3 regions of the Nitrospirillum goiasense genome follow, and region 3 is predicted to be linked to each of the others. Evidence: riboswitches for the same ligand, from Rfam matches in the RefSeq annotation. Region 3 holds a riboswitch; each other region holds the start of a gene.

Region 1 (6,548 bases), 660 kb from region 3:
GGGCCATCTCACCCTGCACATCGAAGGTCAGGCGATCCTCACCCCGGCCGGTCAGGTAGTGCAGGTGGCAGCGGCAGGTCCACAGGAAGTTCTGCGCCTTGGCGAAGCGCTGCGCCTCCTCGGCCAGCAGCACGCCATTGGCCACCAGATCCTTCACCTTGTCGACCTGGTAGACATACTTGGCGATCCAGAACAGGGTCTGCAGGTCGCGCAGGCCGCCCTTGCCCTCCTTCACGTTCGGTTCCAGCACATAGCGGCTGTCGCAGAACTTCAGGTGGCGGCTGTCGCGCTCCGCCAGCTTGGCCTCGATGAAGGCGGGGCCGGTGTGGGCCACCACCTCCTTGGCGAAGCGCTTGCGGAACTCGGTGAACAGCTTGTCGTCACCGTAGAGGAAGCGCGCCTCCAGCAAGCTGGTGCGGATGGTGATGTCGGCTAGGGCCTGCCGCACGCACTCATCCACCGACCGCACGGCGTGGCCAACCTTCAGCCCCAGATCCCACAGCAGGTACAGGACGTATTCCACAACCTGCTCGATGCGCGGCGTGCGCTTGTACGGCAGCAGGAACAGCAGGTCGACGTCGGAGAAGGGCGCCATCTCCTTGCGGCCATAGCCGCCGGTGGCCACCACGGCGAACTGTTCACCCCGGGTGGGGCCCGCCGTCGGGTAGACGCGGTGCAGGGCGAAGTCCGCCAGCGACACCACGATGGCGTCGGTCAGGGCCGTGGCCTCGCGCAGGCACACCTCCCCCCGGCCACCGCCTTCCAAGCGGCGACGAATCTGGGCGCGGCCCTGGTCCAGTGTCTGGCGCATCAGGGCCAGGATACCGGCGCGCAGCGCGTCCGGCCGCAGGTCGCCATCCGCCAGGTTGGCCAGGCGGGTGGTCAGCAGCTCGGCGGTTGGCAGGGCCTCCACCCCCCGGTCATCTTCCGGCGGCGCGCCCGCCGGCGCGGAAGAGGCGGTGGGGGTGGGCTTGGCGGTGGAAGACATGGCGCGGCGGGTCTCTGGCAAAGCCCGGCGTGTCAAACCGGCCAGGCGGGCATCGTCCAGGATCGGGGCACCCGCGCTGCGGGTCCCGGGACGGACGGGGAGTATGGCACAAACTTTTTCCCACGCATCACTCCATGCGCGGGCGGATGCCTTGCCTAACCATTTAGCGTCGGACGGGGTCGGCTCCGCCTTGGCGGGGCGGTCCAGCACGTCCGTACCACCCGATCCCGATCTTCCGGGGGTTTCCCCCCTGTCCCGCTGTCCCATGGCCGCCTCCCGGATTTTGTTGTTTCGAGTCCCAGGCTTCAGGCTGACTACCTTTTGAGCCCCCTCCCAGACCTGGGGCCCGCTCCAGATGCTAGGTGGCCCCCTCCGGCCCATCGCCGCGCCGCGGCAGCAACCGGGGCACCAGCGACAGGCGCCGGGCGTTGGCCGAGGCGGCACGGTGGATGGGGGCCAGGCCCAGCCCACCCAGGCGGCTGGTGGCATGGCTGAAACGGGTGAAGGCGCCGGTGGCCGCGCGCAGGGTGGAGGTGACCAGGCGGCGTTCCGCCGTCACCCAATCACCGGGATGCCATGAAGACCAGGTGGCGCGGGCGAATTCACCCAGCGCGTCCACCTGGTGGTCACGCCAGCGCCACCACGCGTCCTGGAAGGCGCGCATGCCGCCCACCAGGGCGAGGGCGGAGTCCGCGAACGCCTCGACCTTTTCCCGGCCCATGCGCTCAAATTCGGGGTTGGTGCCCAAGGCGACCGGGTCGCCGCCGGTTTGGGCCAGCAGGCCCAGGCGCGCGGTGATGGTGTGGGCCGAGGCGAAGGCGGTCTCGTGCACCCGCGCCGCCACCCGGTCCAGTTCCACCTGGGCACGCTTCAGGTGCATGGCTTCCGGGGTGCCGGGAAGAACCATGCCGATGCGCCCCCGGCGCGGCCGCTTGGGCGGTCGCGGGGCTTGGGGGTAAGGGAAATGCCGGTCGGGCACGTAAGCGCTCCCTATGTTGCGCTGCGTTGTTGCACCGCAACATTAGGGGAAACGCCGGCGACCGTCCACAGGGGAAGTTGTGTCCTCACCTGAGACGAAAGTCGAATTGTGCCGGCCGGTGATGGTCACGCGGCCGGCATGGCCATCAATCAGCCCGCGGCGGCGGCCAGGCCGGCGGCCAGATCGTCGCGCAGGTCGTCCGCGTCTTCCAGGCCCACGGACAGGCGCAGGGTGCCGGGGCCGATACCCACCTTGGCCTTCTCCTCGTCCGTCAGGCGCTGGTGGGTGGTGGTGGCGTTGTGGGTGATCAGGCTTTTGGCATCACCCAGGTTGTTGGAGATCTTGATGATCTTCAGCGTGTTCAGCAGGCGGAACGCCGCCTCTTTGCCACCCGTCACGTCAAAGGTGATGACCGTGCCGCCGGTCTTCATCTGGCGCATGGCCAGGTCGTGCTGGGGATGGCTGGGCAGGCCGGGATACAGCACTGTCGACACCGCCGGGTGGCTTTCCAGGAACTGGGCCAGCGCCAGGGCGGACGCGGCCTGGGCATTGACGCGCAGTTCCAGCGTCTCCAGGCCCTTCAGCAGCACCCAGGCGTTGAAGGGGCTCATGGACGGGCCGGTGTGGCGCAGGACGGGGGAGAGCAGGGTCGCCACCTCGTCATCGCACAGCACGGCGCCGCCCAGGCAGCGGCCCTGGCCATCGATATGCTTGGTGGCGGAATAGACGACCACATCGGCGCCAAATTCCTTCGGCCGTTGCAGCACGGGGGTGGCGAAGACGTTGTCTACCACGACACGGGCGCCGGCCTTGTGGGCCAAATCCGCAACCGCGGCCACGTCCACCACCTGCATGGTGGGGTTGCTGGGGCTTTCCAGGAAAACCACGCTGGCCGGGGTGGACAGCGCCTCTTCCCACTGCGCCAGGTCCGTGCCTTCCACCAGGGTGCACTGGATGCCATAACGCGGCGCCAGATCCTTGACGATGTAGAGGCAGGAGCCGAACAGCGCGTGCGGCGCCACCACCCGGTCGCCGGCCTTCAGCAGCCCCATGACGGCCAGATGGACCGCCGCCATGCCGCTGGCCGTGGCGATGCAGCGGGCGAAGCCCTCATACCCGGCCAGCCGTTCCTCCAGCATGACGACGGTGGGGTTGCGGAAGCGGGAATAGACGAAGCGCGAGCCGTCGTTGACGAAGGCGGCCTCGGCCTCCTCGGCACTGGCGTAGATGAAGCCCGAGGTCAGGAACAGCGCTTCGGAGGTTTCCTCGAAGCCGCTGCGGCGCGTGCCGCCGTGCACCAGCTGGGTGCGGGGGCGGAGCGTGGGGGCGGTGGAAGCGGGATTGTCAGGCGTCTGGCCCATGGCCGTCACTCCGATCATAAGGCAACCGCGACCGGCGAAGGCGGCGGTGTGGTCGGTGTACCTTATGTACGGCCCGACCTTTTAGCAGCTTGTTTAACGTGGTCTGCAAGCCGGTCAGCAAATCACCACGGATTCCGGTTTTAGGCTCACGTTGGGCCGAGCGTCAACGGCGACCTTGTCATCGGGACAATGCAAGGACGGCTGGGGTAATGCCCGCTGATAATGCGCGGTTGCCGGCCAGCCGCTTCCGTGCTAGTCCCGCGCGCGTCAGTCCGCTTCTGCGGAATAGCTGATTTGCTTTTACCGGGAGTCCCAGACCTATGTCCGATGAGACCAGCCTGAACGGCGCCGCCAACGGAAGCACCGCCCCCGAAGGCGCCGGCATGCTGCCGCTGGTGGTCAATGCCCAATACGTCCGGGATCTGTCGTTCGAGAACCCGAACGCCCCCGCCAGCCTGATGAACGGCCAGCAGCCCAAGGTCGACCTGCAGGTCGACGTGCAGGCCCGCAACGTGGCGGAAAACGTCCATGAGGTCGCGCTGAACATCCGCGCCGAGGCCAACCACGACGGGCGCACCGCCTTCATCGTGGAACTGTCCTACGCCGGCATCTTCTCCATGCCGCCCATGCCGGTCGACCAGACCCGCGCCGTCCTGCTGATCGAGGCGCCGCGCCTGCTGTTCCCGTTCGCCCGCGCCATCGTGTCCGACGCGGTGCGCGACGGCGGCTTCCCGCCGCTGATGCTGCAGCCGCTGGACTTCGTGGATCTGTACCGTCGCCAGGTGCTGGCGGCCGAAAAGCCGGAAGACATGGCCCAGGCGTAAGCCTCGATCCAGGCGCAAGCCCGGCCATCGTTGTTCGTCAAAGCCGCCCGGCGCCGTATGGCCCGGGCGGTTTTCTTTTGGGCGCGGGAAGAGGTCAGCCGCGCGCGGCGCGGATCAGGGCGTCGGCGGTGACGGCATCGGCGCCGGCGGGAACCACCGCCAGGGGAAGACGGAGGTCACCCAGGCCGGCCAGCGTCGCCTTGGTGCCGGCCACCACCTGCCACTCGCCGCCCCCGTCCGCCAGCACGGCCTGCGCCTCGCGCGCCGACGCCGCCAGGGTGACCTCCAGCCCCAGGGTCTCCAGCGCGCCGGCCAGCCGGTCCATCGCCCGGCCGACGAGCAGGACGTGCAGGGCGGCCACCGGACGCGGGCGTGGCACTCGGGCCACCAGCAGCCGCGCCTCTTCCGCCGCCGCCAGGATGCGGGCGGCGAAATCCTGCTCCACCCCACCCGCCGGCAGATCCGCTGCCAGCAGCGAGGAATAACCGTGGATGGCGGTCAGCAGGTTGTTCAGGTCATGCAGGAAGGTGGCGGGGACCATCCGGCCCTCCGCCTTCGCCTCACCCGTGGTGCCGGGAGGGATGCCGATGGGTGGGGCCATCAGCTGGCGATGCCCATCTCCACCGCGCGCATGACCGCCTGGGTGCGGTTCTTGGCGCCCAGCTTGCGGCAGATGCCGCGCACATGCAGCTTCACCGTCACCTCTTCCAGTTCCAGCGAGCGGGCGATCTCCTTGTTGGAACGGCCCTGCAGCAGGTAGTCCAGCACCTCGCGCTCACGGCGGGTGAAGCTGGCACCATCGGCGGTGTCGGCGGTGTTGAGGTCGGCCGGGATGAAACGCTCACCCTGCAGCATGGTCTGGATGGCGGACAGCAGTTCCGCCGCGCTCAGCGTCTTGGGCAGGAAGCCCACCGCCCCGCGGGTGAAGGCGCCCCGGATCTCATCCGGCCGGGCCAGGCCCGACATCAGCGCCACCTTCAGGGCGGGGAATTCCGTGCGCACATGCTGCAGCCCATCGAGGCCGTTCATCCCCGGCATGCGCAGATCCAGGATCAACAGGTCGATGGCGCTGTCCTGCCGCAGGGCCGTCACGGCCTCATCCACACTGGCGACACCCACGACGACCGCACCCGGCGCCTGTCTTTCGATATGCGAAGACAACGCGTCGCGTACCAGACCATGGTCATCGGCAATCATTAAGCGCATCTGAGACGACCCCCGGCGGTTGTTCTATCCAAAAGGATAGACCACTAAGCCCTGCTATTTGAACCTTTTTTCAGCGTCTGCAAGGGTCATGCAAGCAGAAAATGCTTATAGGCCGCAATTGAGTATGACTAGGCGGCAGATCGGCCCTATGGGTGCAAAGGCCGTGGCGCCATGGTTAACGAATGGTTTACAGCGCTTCTGTTGTTTTATTTCACAATAAAAAAGGTGCCACCGACAAACGATGGCACCTTTGATATCGTTACTGTAATTCTTCTTACTGGTTCATGCTCTCGAAGAATTCCGAATTCTGCTTGCTCTGCTTCAGCTTGTCGATCAGGAATTCCACGGCGTCGGTGGCGCCCATCGGGTTCAAGATGCGGCGTAGGATCCACATCTTGGCCATGGTTCCCTTTTCCACCAACAACTCTTCCTTTCGGGTGCCGGACTTCTGGATGTCGATCGCGGGGAAGACGCGCTTGTCCGACAGCTTGCGGTCCAGGACGATTTCCGAGTTACCGGTGCCCTTGAACTCTTCGAAGATCACTTCGTCCATGCGCGAGCCGGTGTCGATCAGCGCGGTGGCGATGATGGTCAGGCTGCCACCTTCCTCGATGTTGCGGGCGGCACCGAAGAAGCGCTTGGGCCGCTGCAGGGCGTTGGCGTCCACACCACCGGTCAGCACCTTGCCCGAGGACGGCACCACCGTGTTGTAGGCGCGCGCCAGACGGGTGATGCTGTCCAGCAGGATGACGACGTCACGCTTGTGCTCGACCAGGCGCTTGGCCTTTTCCAGCACCATCTCCGTCACCTGCACGTGGCGGGTGGCCGGCTCGTCGAAGGTGGAGCTAATGACTTCGCCCCGGACGGAGCGGGCCATGTCGGTCACTTCTTCCGGACGCTCATCGATCAGCAGGACGATGAGGTAGACTTCCGGATGGTTGGTGGCGATGGAGTGGGCGATGTTCTGCAACATCACCGTCTTACCCGTGCGGGGCGGCGCCACGATCAGGGCGCGCTGGCCCTTGCCCAGGGGGGCCACCAGATCGATGACCCGGGTGGTCATGTCCTTCTTGTTGCGGACCGGATCCTCGATTTCCAGCTTCAACCGCTCTTCCGGGTAGAGCGGGGTCAGGTTGTCGAAGTTGATGCGGTGACGCACCTTGTCCGGGTGGTCGAAGTTGATGGACCCG
Region 2 (6,548 bases), on a different contig from region 3:
GCCTGGGCGAGGCGTGCCGCCGTCTGCTTCAGCCCGGAACGACCGTGGACGCGTTGGCGCCGGCCGTCGGCTTCCGCAGCGCCGACGCCTTCCGCCGCGCTTTCCGCCAGCGGTACGGCGTGTCCCCCAGCCAGTATCAAGCCCACTTCTCCCCAGCCGGAACCGGCTGACCCATCCACCACCCCACCAGCGGAGGCCCTCATGGCCTGGTTCTTTCCGCCCGCCGTCTCGCGGCGGCGATGCCCCTGCTTTGCCTGCTGTCTATCACCGCCGGTCCGTCCATCGCGGCGGACGACACCCCCCCGTTCGTTCCGCGTTTCGATAAGGATGACCGCTTGGCCTTCCCGGACGGGTACCGCGAATGGGTTTATGTCACCACCGGCCTGGACATGTCCTATGGTCCCGCCCGAAGCATGGGCCATTCCATGTTCGACAACGTCTTCGTGAACCGTGAGGCCTACCTCACCTTCAAGCAAACCGGCACCTGGCCAGAGAAGACGACCTTCGTGCTGGAGGTGCGCGGCGCGGCGGACAAAGGCTCCATCAACAAGAACGGCCATTTTCAGACGTCGGAGGTCATGGGGCTGGAGGTCCATGTGAAGGACACCGCGCGCTTTCATGACGACGGCTGGGGTTTCTATTCCTTCGCGGTGGATGACGCGACGCCGGCGCCGGCCGAGCAATTGCCCGTGGAGCAAAGCTGCTACAGCTGTCATCGGGAGCATGGCGCCGTGGACACGACCTTCGTCCAGTTCTACCCGACCCTTACCCCCATCGCCGCCGCCAAGCACACCTTCAGTGCCGCCTACCTGTCCGAAAGTAAGCAGGGTGGGCCGTGACGTCTCCCGGCCGGGCGATCTTCTGGGCAGGGAGAGCCTGCCGCGGCGCAATTGTGATATATTCTGACATCCTTGCATTGCTGTTGTAACCCGGATGGATTATCAGTGCTGGACGGCAGTTGAAAAAAGCACGGTCATGAACTCTGGCCTGATGTCCCCGACTCGTTCGGCTTTATCCAATATCCCAGACGATCGCGCATCGGGGGCCGCGCCCCCGCCCCGCGCCGCCCCGCGGCCCTTGGCCGGCGTGCGGGATCGGCTGATCGACCAGGGCCATACCCTGTTGGCCCAAGGCGGGCTGAAGGCCCTCAGCGTCCGCAATCTGGCCGCCGCCGCGGGACTCTCAGCCAGCGCCGTCCCCTATCACCTGGGGGATAAGGACAGCCTAACCCAGACCGTTTTCCAGGCGGCTGTGGAGCGGGACCGGCAGACCTGGGTGCAGTTCCATGAGTCCGTGGGCCGGGAAGGCATGCCCCTGGCGGCCTTGGCGGAGGCCTTGGTGGTGCAGGCGCTGGACCTGTCCTTCCGGCAGGGCGCCATCGAGTTGGTATGGTATGAGCTGATCCATCAGGCCCGCCACACCCCCGCGCTGCGTCCCATCCTGGCCGATTGGTATGAGGAGCGGAAGGCGCGCAACCGCGACCTGTTCGCTTTGGCCGGCCTGCCGGCCCATGTGGCGGACGTCATGACCCATTACCTGGTGGGTGACCGTTCCACCCTGCTGGTGGCCGGTGGCGCCTCGGGCTACGCCCTGTCGGTGGCGGAAAATATCCGTTACCTGTGCGACCCCCAAGGCAACAGCGGCCTGTGGTATGAGCGTCTGCGCCGCCCGGCATGCCGGGCGGCGGACGGCTTGGACACCTTAGGTGAGACCGAGCGGCGCATCGCCGCCGCCGCCGTCGCCATCATCATCGACCAGGGCGTGGCCGCCGTCACCCACCGCGCGGTGGCGCAGCGGGCCGGTGTCTCCCTATCCTCCACCACCTATCATTTCCGCTGTCGAGCCGACATCATCCGCCGCGCTTTCCAGTTGATCCATGAGGATCTGCGGCGGGAGGTTCCGGCGACCCACCGCGAGCCCCCGCCCCTGTGCGTCTTTCTGCGGGCCGTGGCGGAGCACATGCTGGTGCCGGTGGCAGGCGAACGCGTCGCCGGGCGCAACGCCACCTACGCCATGGGCGACTTCGCGTTGGAGGCCTGCCGCGACACACCGCTGGTCCCGCTGTACCTGACCTTCCGCCAGGATCGGGGATCACGTATCTGTGCGGCGCTCGACCATGTGGTCGGGGGCCCATCCTCCCTTTCCCCGTTCCAGGCGCAGATCGTCTCCACCTGGATGCAGGGGCGCGCCCAGATCCTCAATGCCCTGGACGCGCCGCCCGACGTGGACGGCTATGCCGGGGAATTGATCGTCCTGCTGCGTTATCTGCAGCCGGCCTTGCCCAGGATTTGAGGCGTCCCCAGCGGATCAGAAGTTCAGGCGTCCCAGGTGGCGTCCGGCCAGGACCCAGGCGCGGGCGGCGGCCAGCTGTTCGCCCGGCAGCACCTGGCGCAGGTGGACCACCCGGCGCTGATGATGCCGGCTTTCCAGCACTGTGTAGATGTGGGTGTGGACGCCATGGCGCCGGTGCACGACGGCATAGGTGCGGGCGACACAATCGGACACGCCCGGCAGGGGCGTGCGTTCCTCCCGCAGCAGGTGGACGCTGTCGCCTGGCCCACTGACGATGCCGGGGGCGGGCTCAAGTGCGGGCTGGCCCTCTTCCGGCTGCGTAATGACAGGGGAAGGGCTTACGGGGAAGGCGGCGGGTATATGCACGGCGTGTCCACTCCAGACGGACGTGACCGGCCCTGCGACCATACGCTGCGACCCACTTGGTTGCCGCCGCACGGGATCAATCCCGGTGGCCGCCACATCTCCGCATGTGCTGCGGAAACCACCTTGCCTGGGTTGGCAGGTTGGTGCGGGACGCCGGCCCCGCTCCTGATGCAACAACGACGGCGTCGCCGCCGTCGGATATTGGATACTATCGCTGGTCAGGCTTGGCAATCCGACATTTGGGCATGGCTGGCCCAGCGTTCCGGGCCCCAATGGGGCGCCAGAACCAGGGCGCGGCCGGTGGCGACGGTCTCACCCCTTCCCCCGCCCGCATGGATGCGGCAGACCGTGGCCAAGTCCACCAGCCGCTTGTCGGGGCGCAGCCGGGTGATGGTCACCGTGGCGTCCAGCGGTGCATCCAGCGGCACCCGGCGCGAGAACACCGTTTCCTGCTTCAGGTAATTGGTGCCGGGCCCCGGCAGGCGCGTCCCCAGCAGGAAGGAAAACAGGCTGAGCACCAGCGGTTCCCGCAGGCGATGGCCGGTCAGCCGCTCATAAAGGCCAAGATCAGCGTCGGCATAGAGGCGGGTGACGCTGGCGGTGGAACCGCCCAGCGGATCGGTCCAGCCATTGTCGGGGGGCAGTGAGGAGGCCAATGGGGCCAGGGTCGCCACGCCCTCGCACACGGCCTGCCCATCGGCTTGGCGCTGGGCCAGAAGTCGGACGCGGGTGTCGTCCTGCGGGTCGGCGCGGAAGACCAACGCCTCGTCAGCGTAGGCCGGGGCGGGAAAGGTCACGGCCAGCCGGGCCAGCGGCGGACCGGGCCGCGCGTCGGATACCAGGCCCCGCAGCAGGGCGCACAGCAAGGCGCCATGCGCCACGGTGCGTCCGAAGTGGGTGCGGGCGGCGTGGCCGGCATCCAGATGGATGGGGTTGTCGTCGCCCGACAGGCGGGCGAAGGCGGCGAAATCATCCTGGGTCAGGGTGTGCTCCGCCTGCGCGGGGCCGCTCAGCACGCTCACGACGCCAAATCCAGGCCCGGCGGCGGCACCATCAGGCGATGCTTTTGGATTTTCCCGGCGGCGGTGCGGGGAAAGTCATCCACCAGGACGAAATGGCGCGGCACCTTGTAGCCGGCCAGCAGGGCGCGGCAATGGCGCGCCAGGCTATCCACATCGGTTCCAGGCTGGACACGGACGTGGGCCTGTCCCACCTCCCCCCACACGGCGTCCGGCATGGCCACCACCGCGACCTCCAACACGCCGGGATGCCGCAACAGGGCGTTTTCCACCTCCACCGGGTAGACGTTTTCCCCGCCGGAAATGAACATCTCCTTCAAGCGGCCGGCGGGGTAGTAATAGCCATCATCGTCCTGGCGCACGAGATCGCCGGTGCGCAGCCAGCCGTCCTCGGTAAAGGCCGCCGCCGTCGCCGCCGGCTGGCGCCAATAGCCGGGCGTGACGGCGGCGCCCTTCACCCACAGCTCCCCCACCTGCCCTGGGGGCACGTCCCGCCCCTGCGCATCCGCCACGCGCACCCGGCACAGGATCTGCGGCTTGCCGATGGACCCCACCTTGGCTCGGGCACCGGCCGGGTCGTTCAGGAACAGGGTGGGGCCCGTTTCCGTCATGCCCATGCCGTTGCAGACGGGGGCGCCCCGGTCGAGGAAGCGGCGCGCCAGCGCATCCTCCAACGGCGCGCCGCCGCAGGCCCAGCGCCGCACCCCGCCCAGGTCCGTGGTGGCGAACCGGGGATGCAGCGCCAACTGCCGGTAAACGGCGGGAACGCCGAAGAAGGTGGTGATGCGGCCGTCGGCGATGAGATCAAGCACGGCATCGGCGTCGAACCCCGGCCGCACCAGCACCTCGCCCCCTGCCATCAGCAGCGGCAGGGTGTGCAGGTTGATGCCAGCGGTGTGGAACAGCGGCAGATAGTTCAGGGTGCGGTCGCTTTCCGACAAATCCACACCCTGGCGCAGGTTGACGTAATTCGCCATGGCCATGCCGTAGGTGTAGAGCACGGCCTTGGGCTCCCCCGTCGTGCCGGAAGTGTAGAGCAGATACCAGATGTCGTCGGCGGGCCACACCTCCCGCGCCGCCAGCGGCCGGTGCGTGCCCACCCGCGCATCGAAGCCATCGTCCAGGTTGAAGCACGCCACGGGCAGCGCCTCCGCCGTGGCGCCATCCTCCACCCCGTGGAACAGCAGCCGGGGCTGGCAGTCCGCCATCACGCGGCCCAACTCCGCCGCCGGCATACGCCAATTCAGGGGCACCAGGATGCAGCCCAACTTGGCACACGCGAACAGCAGCACGAAAAAGGCGGGGCGGTTGCGGCAGAGCACCGCCACGCGATCGCCGGGTTCGATGCCCAGCGACGCCAGCATGCCGGCGGCGCGGGCGGCGCGATCGTCCAGCCCGGCATAGCTCAGGGTGTCACCGGTGGTGAGGTCCACCAGGGCCACGCGGTCGGGCGACAACCGGGCGCGTTGCGCCGTCAGGTCGAACAGATCCCACATGATCCGGCGCGGCGCGCGCCACTCCCTTGTTGTTCCGGTTACGCAATGGTCCCGTTAACGCAAGGCATCACATCAGGGCTTCAGCCCCCGGGCGATGAAATCGGCGGCCTCCGCCGCGATGTCCGCCGCCGGGCGGTCGTCCCCCCAGACGGCGTAGCGCTGGCCGATGAAGACGCTGATGCCGATCAAGGCCCAGGCCCGCACCTCCACATCGCCCTCCCGTATCTCCCCCCGTTTCTTGGCCGACTCCAGATTGTTGATATAGCCGTCGGCGAACACCTGATAGTAGCGCCGGTACGCGTCCTCGGCAACGAACTGCGCCTCCATCACGATGCGATAGAGGTTGCGATGGGCCCGCACGAACTCGATGAAGGCCTCCAAACCCACCCGCTCGGCCGTCAGGCGGTCGGGCGCCTGGGCCACCCGTTCAGCGATCCAGCGGCGGGTCAGCGCACCCATATCCTCCACCAGCGCCCGGAACAGCGATTCCTTGCTGTCGAAGTAGGTGTAGAAGGTGCCCAGCGCCACGGCGGCCCGTTGGGTGATGCCGCTGACCGACGCCTCGTGAAAGCCGCGCTCGCCAAATTCCAGGGCGGCCGCGTCCAGCAACTTGCGCAGGGTGCGCTTGCCCCGCTCCGTGCGTGGCGCCTTGTCGCCGGCCGCCGCCTCCGCCGTGGGCATGTCGGTTTCCCGGCCCTCCGCTCCATCCCGCGTCAGGGCATCCCCCTCGCCCTCGTCCGGAACCTGCCCTACCGCATCCGGCCCCACCGCATCCCGGCCCATTGCACCCCGCGATTGCGCCATGCCCCACCTCCCTCTCTTGTTTTTCAGAACTTGAACGTTGACTCAACTTTCATCTTACGGCAAGCATGTCGGCGGGAGGATGGTGCCGCCGGCACATTCGTGTCGCTGGATACCACGAAGCGCGGGAAACACCGATGCACGAACTGGGGCGACAGGCCGGGGCGCGGCCACGCGGGGGGACGCATGCCCGCTGACACCGGCTGACGGCGGCCTGATGGCCTACCGCCTGGCGGGTCAGGGGCGCCCCTTGGTGCTGCTGCACGGCTGGGCCACGCACGGTGGTTTCTTCGCCCCGCAGGTCGCCGGCTTGCCCGGTACCTTCCAGATGGTAGCCCCTGACCTGCCTGGTCACGGCGTCACCCCTGCCCTTCGGCCCACGGTGACGGGCCAGGCGGAGGCGCTGCGCGCCCTGCTGACCGCCCTGGACCTTCGCGGCGCCGTGCTGGTCGGCTGGTCCATGGGGGCCATGGTGGCCTGGCGCGCCCTGCTGGATGGCGTGGCCAACCGGGTGGCCGGCTTGGTGGTGGTGGACATGAGCCCGCGCCTGTGCAACGGCGCCGGGTGGCCCTGG
Region 3 (6,548 bases):
AAAGCGTCCACACCGTGGCCGCCGCCGCCGAGCAGCTGACCGCCTCCATCAACGAGATCGGTCAGCAGGTCACCCGCTCCACCGCCATCGCCGGCGAGGCGGTCGAGGAGGCCAGCCGCACCCAGGCCAAGGTCGAATTCCTGGTCCAGGCCGCCAACCGCATCGGTGAGGTCATGACCCTGATCTCCACCATCGCCGGGCAGACCAACCTGCTGGCCCTGAACGCCACCATCGAGGCGGCGCGGGCCGGTGACGCCGGCAAGGGCTTCGCCGTCGTGGCGTCGGAGGTCAAAAGCCTGGCCAACCAGACCGCCAAGGCGACCGAGGAAATCTCCGCCCAGATTTCCGCCATCCAGTCCGCCACCGGCGACGCCGCCACCTCCATCACCAGCATCGCCAGCACCATCGTCCGGATCAACGAGATCGCCAGCACCATCGCCTCCGCCGTGGAGGAGCAAGGGGCCGCCACCCGCGAGATCGCCAGCAACGTCCAGCAGGCCGCCGTCGGCACCACGGAGATCGCCTCCAACATCTCCGGCGTCACCGAGGCCGCGACCCACACCGGGGGCGCCGCCACCCAGATGCTGGGCACCGCCGGCCGCCTGTCCACCGACGCCGGCGACCTCCGCACCCAGGTCAATAGCTTCCTCTCCGTCCTCCGCGCCGCTTGACGGCAGCGTTACCCAAACCTGCGACAGGGGCCCGGCCGGAAACGGCCGGGCCTTTGTCTTTTCACCGCACAATGGACAAGAGGAAAGGGCACACCAAGCCATCGGGCCGATAACGAAATTCAATGACAGCCGCTTTGGAACAGACCCAGGCGTCGAACAGCATTAGGGCACCGCGCGAATAGCCCCAAGAACACTCGGTCTATACGAAAGATCAGGTTACTCAGGGTGACCCGATACTTGGGGATAGGGGACAGCGTTAAGCATCCGTTAAGGGCGCTGCGACAGGATGTCGCATCACCAATGCATCGCACACTGCCCTGGAGCCCCCGATGATCCGCTGGTTCGCCAACCTGAAACTGATCGTGAAGCTGGCCATTCCGCTGCTTCTGATCGCGGTGGTGGCCGTGTCCATCGTCATGATGGCCAGCAGGGGCCTGAACGATCTGAACGACGCCACCAATCATGTCATCGAGGTCGATGCCACCCGCCAGGTGCTGGCGTTGGAGGCGCAAAGCGCGCTCAACGCCGCCACCGTCAGCAGCAAGAACATGATCCTGGTCGAAGACCAGATGGCGAAGTTTGACGAGGACTACAAGGCACGGCTGGCCAAGGCGCAGGCCAATATCAAAAGGCTGATCGACCTGGCGGACACGCCGGAACGGCGCGCCATCAATGAGAAACTGCAGCAGTTGATGGACGCCTACGTCGCCGCCAACGAACCCTCCATGGAAGCCGCGCGGCGCAATGACGATGCCACCGCCACCAAGATCTCCATGGGCATCGCCCGCGACGCCCGCATCGCCTTGATGGACGCCCTGCAACAACGGGTGGAGGCCAACCAAGTCGCCATGGACAAGGCCAAGGTCGACACCGACGTGCTGACCGATACCGTCAGCAACACCCTGACCCTGCTGGCCGCCGCCGGACTGATCGCCAGCTTCGGCCTGATGGCGGCCATCGTCATCTTCATGACCGTCCGGCCCATCGGGCGGGTGACCGGCGCCATGAGCGCCATCGCCGATGGCCAGTTGGAGACCGAGGTGCACGGCGCCGACCGCAAGGATGAGGTGGGCGCCCTGGCCCAGGCCCTGCTGATCTTCAAGGACAACGCCCTGGCCGTCCGCCGGCTGGAGACCGAGCAGACCGCGGCCAAGGCCCGTGTCGAGGCGGAGAAGCGCCAGTCCATGGAACGCCTGGCCAATGATTTCGAGCGCACCGTCATGGGCGTGGTCAACGGCGTCACCACCTCCGCCGCCGAGATGCAGCAGGCCGCCCAGAGCCTGTCCGCCACCGCCGAGCAGACCACCCGCCAGGTCACCTCCGCCGCCGGCGCGGTGGAAGAGGCATCGCAAAGCGTCCACACCGTGGCCGCCGCCGCCGAGCAGCTGACCGCCTCCATCAATGAGATCGGCCAGCAGGTCACCCGCTCCACCACCATCGCCGGCGAGGCGGTGGAGGAAGCCGGCCGCACCCAGGCCAAGGTCGAATTCCTGGTCCAGGCCGCCAACCGCATCGGTGAGGTCATGACCCTGATCTCCACCATCGCCGGGCAGACCAACCTGCTGGCCCTGAACGCCACCATCGAGGCGGCGCGGGCCGGTGACGCCGGCAAGGGCTTCGCCGTCGTGGCGTCGGAGGTCAAAAGCCTGGCCAACCAGACCGCCAAGGCGACCGAGGAAATCTCCGCCCAGATTTCCGCCATCCAGTCCGCCACCGGCGATGCCGCCACCTCCATCACCAGCATCACCGGCACCATCACCCGCATTAACGAGATCGCCAGCGCCATCGCCTCCGCCGTGGAAGAACAGGGCGCCGCCACCCGCGAGATCGCCAGCAACGTCCAGCAGGCCGCCGTCGGCACCACGGAGATCGCCTCCAACATCTCCGGCGTCACCGAGGCCGCGACCCACACCGGCGGCGCCGCCACCCAGATGCTGGGCACCGCCGGGCGCCTATCCACCGACGCCGGCGACCTGCGCACCCAGGTCAACAGCTTCCTCTCCGTCCTCCGCGCCGCTTGATCGCAGGCGCCCCCACGCCTGCGACAGGGGCCCGGTGGCGGACGACAGCTCACGGGACTCGGTATGAAGCAACGCCCGGCGGTTCCATCGCCGGGCGTTTTTCATGGCGCCGGCGTCGGCCGGAACCTTGGACGGGATGGGGGCCTCCCTTACGCGGGGTTGGCGACACCCAAATTGGTGACGGCCATGTCCAGTTCCTCCAGATCGATGGGGGCCACGTCGATCACCACGTAGGAGGAGGCGGGGAAGCGGGCCATGAGCCGGTTGCGGAAATCGCGCGGCCCCGCGGCATAGCCATGGACGACGCGTGCACCGCCCTTGGCGCCGCCGCCGACGCCGGCCACCAGGCTGATGCGCGCCTCGAACAGGGTGTCGCCCGGGGACCAGGCCTGGGAAAAGAGGTTCAGGTGGCGGGGGATGGCCCGCTGCAGGGTGCCGCGCCGCTCCTCCACCTCCTTGGAGCGGGTGGCGATTTCCTCCATCTCGCCGTCCAGCTCCCGCAGGGTGTCGCGCAGCTCCCCCTCCTGCAGGCGGGCCTGGCGCAGCTTGGCCGCGGCGCGGTTACGCTCCTCCACCGCGGCGGTGACGCGCTTCTCGGTCTTGCGGATCTCGGCGATCAGGCGCTTGAGCGACCACGCCATGATGGCGCCGCCTATGGCCACGGCGCCGACATGGGTGGGGTTGGGGTTGGCATAAGCCTCGGCCAGCGCGTCCATCAAACCCATGGGGAAATCCTCCTCGGTCGGCGGCTCAGACGGGCACGGGGGCGCCGCGCGGGGCCAGGCCGCCGGACGGCGCCGATCCCTGGACCTGGCGCAGGTTGGTGACGGTGAAACCGTCGGCCAGGGCGAATTCATTTTCCAGCGCCGTGCGGGCCTCCATCTCCGTCCGGGCCCAGACGCGCGCGCGGTGAAGATGGCGCCACAACGGGCAGATGGTCTCCATGCCGGCGACCACGCCGTTGGTCAGGGCGCTGTTGGCGATGTCGGCGGAATAGAGCGCCATTCCGAGGGCGGAGGGCGGGCCCAAATCGTGCCAGACCTCGACCCGCCGCCGCTCGAACTCCTCGCATTCCTTTTCCAGGCGCTGCAGCGCGCTGGTATCGCGGAAGCGCTGCGCGATGCGCTGGTCGCGCATCCGGGTGGTGTCGCGGTTCGCGGCCACCAGCTTCTCCGCCGTGCGTTGGATTTGCTGGATCTCCTGCTTCACCTTGGCGTGACGGGCCAACAGCTCATACACGTCGCTGATCACCAGGCGCAGCAATTCCATCAACAGCACGCCGGCCAGGATGGCGCCCACGATGGCTAGGATCACCAGATCCGGTTTGTCGATATGCACCAGGCCCCCAGCTGCTGATGGAATGGATGACGCTATCGCATGGACGTCTCTCTAGGTTTGTACGGTGAATCGCCCATTAACAGGCTCAGAATCAGCGGAATCTTCCGTATAGGGGACGGCCAACGGCAGCCGTCCCCCTATCCCCGTTATGCCGCGGCGACACCGGCGCCGCGCAGGGCCGCCTCGCGGATGTCCGCCACCAGCTGGTCCACCCGCTCGGGCTGGGTGTCCCAGGCGAACATGAAGCGGGCGCCGCCGCCGATGAAGGTGTAGAAGCGCCAGCCGCGCGCCCGCAGGGCATCCAGCACCGCGGCGGGTGCCGTCAGGAACACGGCGTTGGCCTGCACCGGGAACATCGGCGCCACGCCCGGCACATCCGTCAGCCCGGCCGCCAGGCGCCGGGCCCCGGCGTTGGCATGGGCGGCGTTGCGCAGCCAGGCGCCGTTTTCCAACATGCGCACCCAGGGTGCGGACAGGAAGCGCATCTTGGACGCCAGCTGGCCCGCCTGCTTGCAGCGATAATCGAAGTCTTCCGCCAGGGTCCGGTCGAAGAACAGGATGGCCTCGCCCACCGCCATGCCGTTCTTGGTGCCGCCGAAGCACAGCACGTCCACGCCGGCCCGCCAGGTCATGTCCGCCGGGCTGCAGCCCAGGCTGGCGCAGGCGTTGGCGAAGCGGGCGCCATCCATGTGCAGGCGCAGGCCCAGCGCCCGGCAGGTGGCGGAGATGGCGCGGATCTCCTCCAGGCTATAGACCTGCCCCGTTTCCGTGGGCTGGGTGATGGTGACGGCGCGCGGCTTGGGGAAATGGATGTCCGACCGCCCGGTGGCCAGGGCGCGGATGGCGTCCGGCGTCAGCTTGCCGTCCGTCGTCTGCGCCACCAGCAGCTTGGACCCGTTGGAGAAGAACTCCGGCGCGCCGCACTCGTCCGTCTCCACGTGCGCGGAGGCGGAGCAGATGACGCTATGGTAGGACTGACAGAGCGAGGCCAGGGCCAGGGAATTGGCCGCCGTGCCGTTGAAGGCGAAGAAGACGTCGCAAGGCGTGCCGAACAGCTGGCGGAAGGCGTCGGCCGCGCGCGCCGTCCACACATCCTCGCCATAGGCGGCGGCGTGGCCGCTGTTGGCCTCCGCCATGGCGGCCCAGGCCTCCGGACAGACGCCGGAGTAGTTGTCGCTGGCGAACTGCTGCGCCTCGAACTGAGGGGGAACGGTCGCGGTGTGCGTGTCGCTGGTCATGGGCAAGGCCGCCTTCGTGATCACTGGTTTCGATCAAGAGCGAAACGGACACGTGGCAGCTTCCCGTTCATTGCCGGATCGGCCACATCCTTCCCTGGGGGAAGCGCCACCTTGCCGGGTAAGCAGGTTGGCGTTGAGCGTCAGCCCAACTCTTGATGCATGGCCAGAGGGATACCGGCAGACGGCCGCCGGCGCAAGCCCCTTGCAGCGCAACCCGGTGCGGCATTTTCAGGCGGGGTGGGCCTCAGCCACCGATGGCGGGGGCGGGGGTCAGGCCCAGCCCCTGGGCCGCCGGCCGCGCCGCGGCGGGCGGGCGCACCGGCAGGGGGCGCGGCACCGGGGCGGGTGCGGGGTCCTCCACGGGGTCAGCCCCACCGTCCTCCCCCAACAGGTCGGCCAGCGCTTCATCCTCCGCCGGGGGCTGGACGGGGACTGCGGCCGCGGTCTCCCCATCGGCGGCGGGGATGTCATCGCGCAACGAGATGGGCAGGACGACGCTGATGGTGTAGCCGCCCTCCCGCGCCAGGCGATTGGTGACCAGCACGCGGAAATCGGCCTCCGTGGGGGCGTAGCCGTGAACCACCCCGGCCTCCGCCATGCCGCCGCCGCCCCGGCCCATGCCACTCCGGCCCACCTGGCGGGGCGCCACCGCGGCCCGCAGGTGCGCCTCGAACAGCTGGTCGCCCGGCGCCCATTCCAGGGACACGAGGTTCAGCGGACGGGGCACCGTCTGGCGCAGCACCGCCATGCGGGCGCGCACCTCCTCCGTCTGGGCGGCGATCTCGCGCAGCGCGTCCTCGCCCTCCTTCAGGGCCATGGCCAGCTGCTCTTCCTGCTGGCGGGCGACGCGCAGGTCGGCCGCGGCCTCGTTCTTCTCGTCCACCACGGCGGCGATGCGCCGCTCCGTCTCCCGTATCTTGAACAGGATGCGGCGAATGGAAAAGGCCAGGAAGGCGCCGCCCACCGCCAGGATGAGGAAGACCGCGAAGTTCAGGTTGGAATAGGCGCCGGCCATCAGCGCACCACGCGGCGGTGGGGGCGCACCAGGCGGGCCTGCGCCGCCGAGCGCACCCCGGCCGCGGCCTCCGCCACCGCCTTGAAGCCCTGGGCCGCGCGCAGGTTGTTGATGGTGAAGCCGTCCTTGGGACTGAAGGCCAGCAGCAGGCGCGAACGCGCCTGGCGCTCATTGCCCGCCCAGACCCGCGCACGGTGGGTATAGCGCCAGAGGGGGCAGACCTCCTCCGCCCCGGCGGCCGCCCGCTCCATCAGGCTGCGATTGT

What was found. Region 3 has a riboswitch for S-adenosylmethionine ahead of ULB03_RS03415 (threonine aldolase family protein). Riboswitches for the same ligand answer to the same signal wherever they lie in the genome.
Region 1: it holds a riboswitch for S-adenosylmethionine, as region 3 does, so the genes downstream of both, metZ (O-succinylhomoserine sulfhydrylase) here and ULB03_RS03415 (threonine aldolase family protein) in region 3, are expected to answer to the same signal.
Region 2: it holds a riboswitch for S-adenosylmethionine, as region 3 does, so the genes downstream of both, ULB03_RS24260 (hypothetical protein) here and ULB03_RS03415 (threonine aldolase family protein) in region 3, are expected to answer to the same signal.

What each region holds. Positions count from the first base shown of each region.
Region 1 is NZ_JAXQNP010000002.1:883,865-890,412, reverse strand. Features, by position in the region: gene ULB03_RS06560 ([protein-PII] uridylyltransferase) at 1-988, opposite strand, end outside; gene ULB03_RS06555 (hypothetical protein) at 1,347-1,967, opposite strand; gene metZ (O-succinylhomoserine sulfhydrylase) at 2,117-3,328, opposite strand; SAM riboswitch at 3,390-3,467, opposite strand; gene secB (protein-export chaperone SecB) at 3,712-4,152, shown strand; gene ULB03_RS06540 (hypothetical protein) at 4,247-4,753, opposite strand; gene ULB03_RS06535 (response regulator transcription factor) at 4,753-5,349, opposite strand; gene rho (transcription termination factor Rho) at 5,633-6,548, opposite strand, start outside.
Region 2 is NZ_JAXQNP010000004.1:543,816-550,363, reverse strand. Features, by position in the region: gene ULB03_RS24275 (GlxA family transcriptional regulator) at 1-170, shown strand, start outside; gene ULB03_RS24270 (cytochrome P460 family protein) at 240-839, shown strand; gene ULB03_RS24265 (TetR/AcrR family transcriptional regulator) at 1,087-2,292, shown strand; gene ULB03_RS24260 (hypothetical protein) at 2,308-2,658, opposite strand; SAM-I-IV-variant riboswitch at 2,705-2,835, opposite strand; gene ULB03_RS24255 (MaoC family dehydratase) at 2,877-3,680, opposite strand; gene ULB03_RS24250 (acyl-CoA synthetase) at 3,677-5,173, opposite strand; gene ULB03_RS24245 (TetR/AcrR family transcriptional regulator) at 5,246-5,977, opposite strand; gene ULB03_RS24240 (alpha/beta fold hydrolase) at 6,192-6,548, shown strand, end outside.
Region 3 is NZ_JAXQNP010000002.1:225,608-232,155, forward strand. Features, by position in the region: gene ULB03_RS03395 (methyl-accepting chemotaxis protein) at 1-671, shown strand, start outside; gene ULB03_RS03400 (methyl-accepting chemotaxis protein) at 1,001-2,692, shown strand; gene ULB03_RS03405 (hypothetical protein) at 2,842-3,417, opposite strand; gene ULB03_RS03410 (hypothetical protein) at 3,443-4,030, opposite strand; gene ULB03_RS03415 (threonine aldolase family protein) at 4,177-5,268, opposite strand; SAM-I-IV-variant riboswitch at 5,325-5,432, opposite strand; gene ULB03_RS03420 (hypothetical protein) at 5,513-6,283, opposite strand; gene ULB03_RS03425 (hypothetical protein) at 6,283-6,548, opposite strand, start outside.